2 linked regions of the Phenylobacterium zucineum HLK1 genome follow. The protein of the gene in region 1 interacts with the protein of each later gene in a pairwise test. Links are inferred from orthologs where the notes say so. Each region holds a gene or a part of one and is shown in the gene's direction. Other genes may lie near its edges.

The links. The genes of interacting proteins can lie anywhere in the genome.
Region 2: the proteins of ssb (region 1) and PHZ_RS18435 interact in binary tests that used the Escherichia coli proteins (3 or more experiments, as listed by UniProt). The link is inferred for Phenylobacterium zucineum HLK1 from one-to-one orthologs.

Annotation. Positions count from the first base shown.
Region 1 is NC_011144.1:1,572,806-1,577,374, forward strand. Bases 1-2,861 are described here. They hold ssb (single-stranded DNA-binding protein), read left to right. Parts: upstream 1-1,120; coding sequence 1,121-1,603; downstream 1,604-2,861. Other genes in these bases: PHZ_RS07635 (hypothetical protein), read left to right, coding at 1-589; PHZ_RS07640 (hypothetical protein), read left to right, coding at 622-999; PHZ_RS07650 (LysR family transcriptional regulator), read right to left, coding at 1,600-2,502; PHZ_RS21595 (GNAT family N-acetyltransferase), read left to right, coding at 2,613-2,861. In the rest of the region: more of PHZ_RS21595, read left to right, coding at 2,862-3,146; PHZ_RS07660 (sodium-dependent transporter), read left to right, coding at 3,159-4,541; PHZ_RS07665 (DUF3617 domain-containing protein), read right to left, coding at 4,546-4,569. UniProt on the Escherichia coli protein: Plays an important role in DNA replication, recombination and repair. Binds to ssDNA and to an array of partner proteins to recruit them to their sites of action during DNA metabolism. Acts as a sliding platform that migrates on DNA via reptation.
Region 2 is NC_011144.1:3,774,160-3,777,964, reverse strand. What follows is about bases 854-3,805. They hold PHZ_RS18435 (primosomal protein N'), read left to right. Parts: upstream 854-1,225; coding sequence 1,226-3,385; downstream 3,386-3,805. Other genes in these bases: PHZ_RS18430 (TerC family protein), read right to left, coding at 3,389-3,805; fsa (fructose-6-phosphate aldolase), read right to left, coding at 854-1,162. Outside these bases: PHZ_RS18445 (DUF484 family protein), read right to left, coding at 1-493; more of fsa, read right to left, coding at 509-853.

The DNA of each region.
Region 1 (4,569 bases):
GTTGCTGGTCTCGAGCGGGCGAGGGGAGAGGACCCCGCCGCCTCCCGCCTCGCAAGGCGGTCTCGTCATCGAGAGCGGCCCTGACGACGGGCGCATCGACCCCGCCAAGCCGCTCCGCTGCTTCGTGGCCGGTCAGTTCGTCGGCGAGTTCACCCTGACCGAATGCGCGCAGCGCAACGGCGTCGCCACCGGGGCGCTCGACGTGGGGATCGACGAGACCGGCGCGCTCGCCGCCTCGCAGGAGGCGGGCCTGGTGCTCACGCCGCTGCCGCCGCCCGAGGAGGCCGAGGCCGCGCCCAGCGCCGCCGAAGCGGCCCCGCCGCCGGCCACGCCCGCCGGCCCGCTGGCGGCTTGCTGGCGGCACAGCGGCGGCCAATGGCGGCGGCTGCCGTCCGAGATGGGGCTCGACGCGTGCGTGCAGGCGCTGTTCGCCGGCCGCTGCGAGCGTCCCGGTCAGGCGACCTACGGCCGCTGGGGCCAGCAGACCCTTCGCCTCGTCACGGGGCGGGTGGAGATCTCGTCCGACAATCAGAGCTTCCGCACGCTGGTGAACCAGGGCGCGGGCTGCAGCCTCCCGCCCGCCGGGTGACGGCCCGCCCGCCGGCTGGTAGGCTCTTACGCATGTACGCCAAGCCACTCCTCCTGGTCGCCGTCGCCGCCCTGGCCCTTTCGGGCTGCGCCAAGCGCACCAAGCCGCCCGGGGACACCGGCGTCTGCTACCACGTCGTGTTCCAGAAGGACGGGACGCTGAAGTACAACAAGCTCGTGGACGCCCCAAGCCTGGAGGTCTGCGCGGCCAACCTCGAGGCCATGCGGGTGAAGTTCCTGACGCTGGGCGGCTCGCAGCGCGAGCTGGTGGGCGCCTACCAGTCGAACTTCCTCTTCATCGACCCCTACGGCATCCACACCTCGACCTCGCTCGAGGGGCCCCGCTACACCGCGCTGGTGCGGACCGGCGACGGCCGGCTCGCGATCCCGGGCGCCATGCCGCAGCAATAGCTGTGGACAGGTCCTCCTGGACCGGAACAGATGCGGAACATATTGTTTGATGTTCCGTTAACGGCGCGCTAGCTTCGCGCCGGGCAGCAAGCCCGCACCTACGGAAACTCAGGACATCGACATGGCGGGCAGCGTCAACAAGGTCATTCTGGTGGGCAATCTCGGGGCGGATCCCGAGATCCGCAGCCTTAACTCCGGCGACCGGGTCGCCAACCTGCGCATCGCCACGTCCGAGACCTGGCGCGACCGCAGCACCGGCGAACGCAAGGAAAAGACCGAGTGGCACCGGGTGGTGATCTTCAACGAGAACCTCGTGAAGGTGGCCGAGAACTACCTGCGCAAGGGCTCCACGGTCTACATCGAGGGATCGCTGCAGACCCGGAAGTGGACCGACCAGTCGGGCCAGGAGAAGTACTCCACCGAGATCGTGCTGCAGAAGTTCCGCGGCGAGCTCACCATGCTCGGCGGCCGCGGCGAGGGCGGCGGTGCGGCCGACCGTGACGAAGGCGGCTATGGCGGCGGCTTCTCCTCGGGCCCCCGCGCCCAGAGCTCAGGCCCGCGCGAGGACTTCTCGGCCGACCTCGACGACGAGATCCCGTTCTAGGGCGAGAATTCGGATGGCGCGGGGGCGGCGGGCGCCTTCGTGGCGGCGTCCACGGCCGCGGCCCGGGCGATCAGGCGCTGGGCGAGCCATTCCCCGGCGGGCGGCAGCCGACGGCGGCCTGTGCGGAGGCGCACCTTGAGGGGCGGGAACCGGGGAAAGCCCTCCTCGGGCGTGAGTTCGCGCAGGCCCGCCATCCGCGACTCCGGCAGGGGCGCGACCACGGCGCCCGACGCCACCGCGGCCCGGATCACGGTCTCGGCGTTGGAGGTCACGGCGATGCGGTAGGGGCGGGCGACCGCCCGCAGCATCTCCTGCGCGAGGCGCCGGAAGACGCTGCCTTCGAACATGAGCGCGACCGGGAGAGGCGTGAGGGCCAGGGCCGGGCAATCCTCGGCGCAGGCCCACAGGCCCCGCTCGAGGTGCACGAGCTCGCCCCGCTCGTCGCCGCCCAGCTGGTATTCGGTCACCAGCGCCAGATCGAGGGCGGCCTCCTCGAGCCGGCGCATCAGCGCGCCGGAGCCGTCGACCACCACCCGCAGATTGGTGTCGGGAAAGCCGGCGACCAGCTCGTCCAGCACTTCCGTGAGCAGGGTCGCCACGTAGGTGTCGGGCAGGCCCAGGGTCAGGGAGCGGGCGGACCGCTCGTTCATCATGGCGTCGAAGGCGATCTCGTGCGCCCGCAGGATCTCGCGCGCGTGGACGAGCAGCATCTCTCCGTCGCCCGTCAGCCGGACGCCCTGGGCGCCGCGCACCAGCAGGCGGCGGCCCGCCTGCTCCTCCAGCCGCTTGATCTGCATGCTCACGGCCGAGGGCGTGCGACCGACGGCGTCCGCGGCGGCCGCGAAGCTCCCCGCATCGACGATGGTCACGAAGGTGCGCAACAGATCCTGATCGAACATGGTTCAATTCTATTGAACTGCGATTTCAAGTCTATTCGTTCGAAAAACGCCGGTCTCGGAGGCAATGAGGCGGCCCGCGCCAGAGGGCGCGAACCGCTTCGAGCCTGAAGATGAACGAACTGGACCTCCGAAGGGCGGTCGCCGGCGACGGCGACGCGCTCGAAGACCTTCAACGGAATTCAATCACCGGCGTGGCCGCGGCGCATTACAGCCGCGCCCAGGTGGCGGCCTTCCTGCGCTGCACCGCCGGCGCCCTCCGCGCGCACATAGAGCGGGCCAACATCTGGGTGCTGACGGACCGCGGCCTCGTCGTGGCCTGCGCCGGCTGGCATCCCGCCGGGGCGCTGGCCGACCATATCGCAGCGCCGGTCGACCCGCGCGCGGTCGAGGTGCGGTCTGTCTATGTGCGCTCCGGCTGGACCCGCCGCGGGCTGGCTGCGCGCCTGCTGGACCGCGTGGAGGAGGACGCCCGGGCCTTCGGCGCCGACCGGGCGGACCTGCACGCGATGCGCGGCTCGGAGCCCTTCTACGCGGCCCGTGGTTACGCCGCCCTCGGCGACATGAGCTTCAACATGGGCGGCGTGCCGTTCCCCGGCCTCCGGATGACCAAGCCTCTCCGAGCGGCTGAACGCCTCACTCTCTGAAGGTTGACGACAATGACGATCGCAGACTCCGCCGCCTCGGGCGCGCGGACGCAAACCGGTGCGGCCGACGCCGCGCCCGAGTGGTCCTCGCGGGCCGCCTTCATCGCCGCGGCGGTGGGCTCGGCCGTGGGCCTCGGGAACATCTGGAAGTTCCCCTACATGGCCGGGGTCAGCGGCGGCGGGGCCTTCGTGCTGACCTACCTCGGATTCGTGGCCCTCGTCGGCGTCCCGGTGCTGATCGCCGAGCTGCTGCTCGGCCGGCATGGCGGGCCCAGCATCGTGCAGGCCCTCGGTCGGATGGCGGCCGGCGCCCGGGGAGGGCGGCTGTGGAACGGCCTGGGCTGGTTCGTCGCGCTGACGGCCCTGGGCGTCCTCAGCTTCTACAGCGTGGTCGCGGGTTGGGCGCTCGCCTATGCGGCCAAGGCGGCGGTGGGCGGGCTCTCGGCCCTGACGCCCCAGGCCAGCACCCGGACGTTCGACGCCCTGCTCGCCGACCCGGCCCAGATGATCGCCTGGCACACCCTGGTGATGGGCGCCGTCGTCGCCATCGTTGCGCGCGGCGTGAAGGGCGGCATCGAGCGGGCCGTGCGCTGGCTGATGCCGCTCCTGACGGCGCTGCTGGTCGTGCTGGCGGTCTACGCCGGCGGGGTGGGGGATTTCGCCCGCGCCGTGGAGTTCCTGTTCCGGCCCGACGTCTCGGCGCTCACCCCGGAGGTCGCCATGGCGGCGGCGGGGCACGCGTTCTTCACCCTGTCGCTGGGGCTGGGGGCGATGATGGTCTACGGCGCCTATGTACCGAAGTCGGTCTCGATACCCCGGGCGGCGGTCTGGGTGGCGGCGGCCGACACCGTCTGCGCCCTGCTGGCGGGGCTGGCGATCTTCCCGCTGGTGTTCGGCTTCGGCCTCGATCCGGCGGCGGGGCCGGGCCTGATCTTCGTGACCCTGCCGGTGGCGTTCGCGGCCATGCCCGGCGGCGCGGTGGTCGGGGCGCTCTTCTTCCTGCTGATCGTCGTGGCGGCGCTGACGTCAGCGGTGGCGCTGATCGAGCCTCTGGCCGCCGCCCTGGGCGGCGCGGGCGAGCGTCGGCGGGTCTGGACCCTGCGCCTGGCCGCCGGAGCGTGGGCGCTGGGCCTGGCCTCGGTGTTCTCGTTCAACCTGTGGTCGGACGTGCGGCTCTTCGGCCAGACGGTGTTCGACTTCATCGCCCATGTGACCGGCGACCTGGCGTTGCCCCTGGGCGGGCTGGGCTTCGCCGTCTTCGCCGGCTGGGTCGCCGGCCGTTCGCTCACCGCGGCCGACTTCGGCTCGCCGCGCGTGCACGCGGCCTGGCTGCTGCTGGTCCGCTTCGTCGCGCCCACCGTGCTGGCGCTGGTGTTCCTGGACCTGCTGGTCTGAGCCCCTAGTTCGCGTTCGCCTCGGCGAT
Region 2 (3,805 bases), 2.2 Mb from region 1 along the record:
ACAGGCCCAGGGCCGTAGGGGCGAAGCCCATGCGCGCCAGGCGCTGCGGCCCGCCCAGGATCATGTCCACCTGACCATCCACCAGATGCCGCCAGCCGGCGGGCGGGGCGCCCTCGACCTCCAGGGCGATCAAGCCGGCGGCGAGGCCGAAGCGGGTGCGCGCCAGCTCGTCCACGCGCCGGGCGAGGTCGGAATGGTTGCGCGAGTCCAGCAGGTCCACGACGGCGCCGTGGGTCTGGGCCTGGGCCGAGAAATTGGCCCGCGCGGTCTCCTCCAGCAGCTGGCGCATCTCGGCCTCGCGCTGGTGCGCGGCGTGGACGCGGGCGAGCGCGGCGGGGCCGAAGTCGACGACGTTGCCGGCGGCGACCTTCAGGCCGAGCTCGGCCAGCAGGCCGTCGTCCTCGCGCAGGAACTCGGGATTGTCGGACAGGAACCGGCGGACCTCGTCGGGCGAGAGCGCTTGGGCCGTCAGCTCACCCTGGGATCCGTCCATTCCGCTACGCCTTTCCTACAGGATCGACTGGCCCGTCTTGGCCCAGTCGGCGAGGAATTGTTGAAGCCCCTTTTCGGTTAACGGGTGCTTGAAGAGGGCCTGGAACACGTCGGGCGGGATGGTGGCGCAGTCGGCGCCGGCGAGGGCCGCTTCCTTCACGTGGGCGGACGTGCGGATCGAGGCGGCGAGGATCTCGGTGTCGAAGTCGTAGTTGTCGTAGATCGCCCGGATCTCGCTGATCAGGTCCATGCCCTCGGCGCCGTGGTCGTCGAGGCGGCCGATGAACGGGCTGATGTAGGTGGCGCCCGCCTTGGCGGCGAGCAGCGCCTGGGCCGCCGAGAAGCAGAGCGTCACGTTGGTCTGGATGCCCTCGGCGCAGAACTCGGACGTGGCGATCAGGCCCTCCCGGGTCAGCGGCACCTTCACCACGACGTTGGGGGCGACGCCGGCCAGCTTGCGGCCCTCGGCCAGCATGGTGTGGACGTCGGTCCCGGCGACCTCGGCGCTGACGGGCCCCTCGACGATGCCGCAAATCTCGGCGATCACCTCCAGCATGTTCCGGCCGGACTTGGCGATCAGCGACGGATTGGTGGTGACGCCGTCCACCAGGCCGGTGGCGGCGAGGTCCTTCAGGACGGCGACGTCGGTGGTGTCGAGGAAGAGCTGCATACTTGGCGCCTTGAGCTTGTTCGGCCCGCTTGTAGCCGCCAAGAGGGGCGGAGCGAACCCCCGATGAGCCGCATCGCCTCCGTCCTCATACCCATGCCCCTGCCCGAGGCCTTCGACTACGAGGCGCCGGAGGGGATGGCGCTCGCGCCCGGCGATCAGGTGGCCGTGCCGCTGGGCCCGCGGCTGATGCGCGGCGTGGTGGCCGCGATCCGCGACGGCCATGGGGGCAACCGGCCGCTGAAGCAGGTGGCCGAGCGCCTGGACGAGCCGCCCCTGCCGCCCGGGGCCCTGGAGTTCGTCCAGTGGGCCGCGCGCTATTCCGTCGACGCGCCCGGCCAGCCGCTGGCGATCGCGCTGCGGGGCGCCCGCGCGCCCAAGCCGAAGCCCGTGCGGATGCTGGAGGCCACCGGCCGCGCGCCGGGCCGCACGACCCCGGCCCGGACGAAGGTGCTGGAGGCGGCGACGGGTCCCATGACCGCGGCCGACCTGGCGCGGGCCGCCGGCGTCTCGGCGGGGGTCGTGAAGGGTCTGCTGGACGAGGGGTGCCTCGCCGAGCGGCTGGTGACAGAGGACGCCGCCTTCGATCCGCCGGACCTGGCGCGCAAGGGCTCGGAGCTCAACGCGAGCCAGGCCGCCTCGGCCGGAGCCCTAGCGGACATGGTCCGGGCGGGCGGGTTCTCCGTCGCCCTGCTGGACGGGGTGACCGGCTCGGGCAAGACCGAGGTCTACCTCGAGGCCGCCGCCGCGGCCCTGGCGGCGGACCCCGAGGCCCAGGTCCTGATCCTGCTGCCCGAGATCGCCCTGACCCAGGCGGTGATCGCCCGGGTGACGCACCGCTTCGGCGCCCGTCCCGGCGAGTGGCACTCGGACGTCGCGCCACCGGCCCGCCGGCGGGTCTGGGAGGCGGTCGCCTCCGGAACCTGCCGCATCGTCGTGGGCGCCCGCTCGGCCCTGTTCCTGCCGTTCCGCAAGCTGCGGCTGATCGTCGTCGACGAGGAGCACGACAGCTCGTTCAAGCAGGAGGACGGCTTCATCTACCAGGGCCGGGACCTCGCCGTGGCCCGCGGCAAGATCGAGGGGGCGGCGGTGGTGCTGGCTTCGGCGACGCCGTCGCTGGAGACCCTGCGCAACGCCGAGGCGGGCCGCTACCGCTGGCTGCGGCTCTCAGCCCGGCACGGGACCGCCCGGCTGCCGGACATCGAGCTGATCGACCTGAAGGCCACGCCGCCCGAGCACGGCCGCTGGCTCTCGCCGCCGCTGGTCGCCGCCATGGCCGAGACCTACGGACGCGGCGAGCAGACGCTGCTGTTCCTGAACCGCCGGGGTTATGCGCCCCTGGTGCTGTGCCGCGCCTGCGGCGAGCGCATGACGGCGCCCGACACCGACAGCTGGCTGGTGGAGCACCGCTACTCGGGCCGGCTGGTCTGCCACCTGACCGGCTTCTCGATGCCGAAGCCGTCGGCCTGCCCCCACTGCGGGGCGAAGGACAGCCTGGTCTCCATCGGTCCCGGCGTGGAGCGGGTCGAGGAGGAGGCGCGGCAGCTCTTCCCGCAGGCGAGGATCGCCGTCTTCTCGTCGGACACGGTGTTCGACGCCCGCGAGGCGCGGCGCCTGGTCGAGGCGATGGCGGCCGGCGACATCGACATCCTCGTGGCCACCCAGGCGGCGGCCAAGGGGCACAACTTCCCGAAGCTGACCCTCGTCGGCGTGGTGGACGCGGACCTGGGCCTGCGCGGCGGCGACCTGCGGGCCGCCGAGCGGACCTACCAGCTGCTGGCCCAGGCCACGGGGCGCGCGGGCCGCAAGGACCGTCCGGGCCGCGCCCTGCTGCAGACCTACGCGCCCGAGCATCCGGTGATGCAGGCGCTGAAGGCCCAGGATCGGGACGCCTTCGTGGAGGCCGAGATGGCCGAGCGCGAGGCGGCCGGCCTGCCGCCGTTCGGCCGGCTGGCCGCGGTGATCGCATCGGGTCCCGACGCCGCCCAGCTCGACGCCTTCACCCAGGCCATGGCCCAGGCGGCGCCCAACACGCCGGGGGTCGAGGTCTACGGCCCCGCGGACGCCCCGCTCGGGCTGGTGCGGGGGCGACGGCGCAAGCGGTTCCTGGTGCGCGCCGACCGCGGCGTGGACCTGTCGGCCTACATGGCGGCCTGGCGGGCCCGGGTCCGGCCCCCCGGACAGATCCGGGTGGCCATCGACATCGACCCGTACAGCTTCCTGTAGCGGCTAGTGCCTGGCTTCGGCGTCGGCGCCTTTCCGCGCCACCGCCTTGCGGGCCAGCATATTCAGCGCCTCCACGCCCGCCGAGAAGGCCATGGCCGCGTAGATGTAGCCCTTGGGCACGTGGAAGCCGAAGCCGTCGGCGATCAGCACGGCGCCAATCATCAGCAGGAAGCCCAGGGCCAGCATGACCACGGTCGGGTTCTTGTTGATGAAGTTCGCCAGCGGGTCGGCGGCCAGCAGCATCACGCCCACGGCGACCACGACCGCGGTGACCATGATCGGCAGGTGGTCGGTCATGCCGACGGCGGTCAGGATCGAGTCCACCGAGAACACCAGGTCCAGCAGCAGGATCTGGAAGATCGCCGAGCCCATGTTGGAGATCACCTTGGAGTCGGCGTCCATCACCCCGTGAGTGGCGGC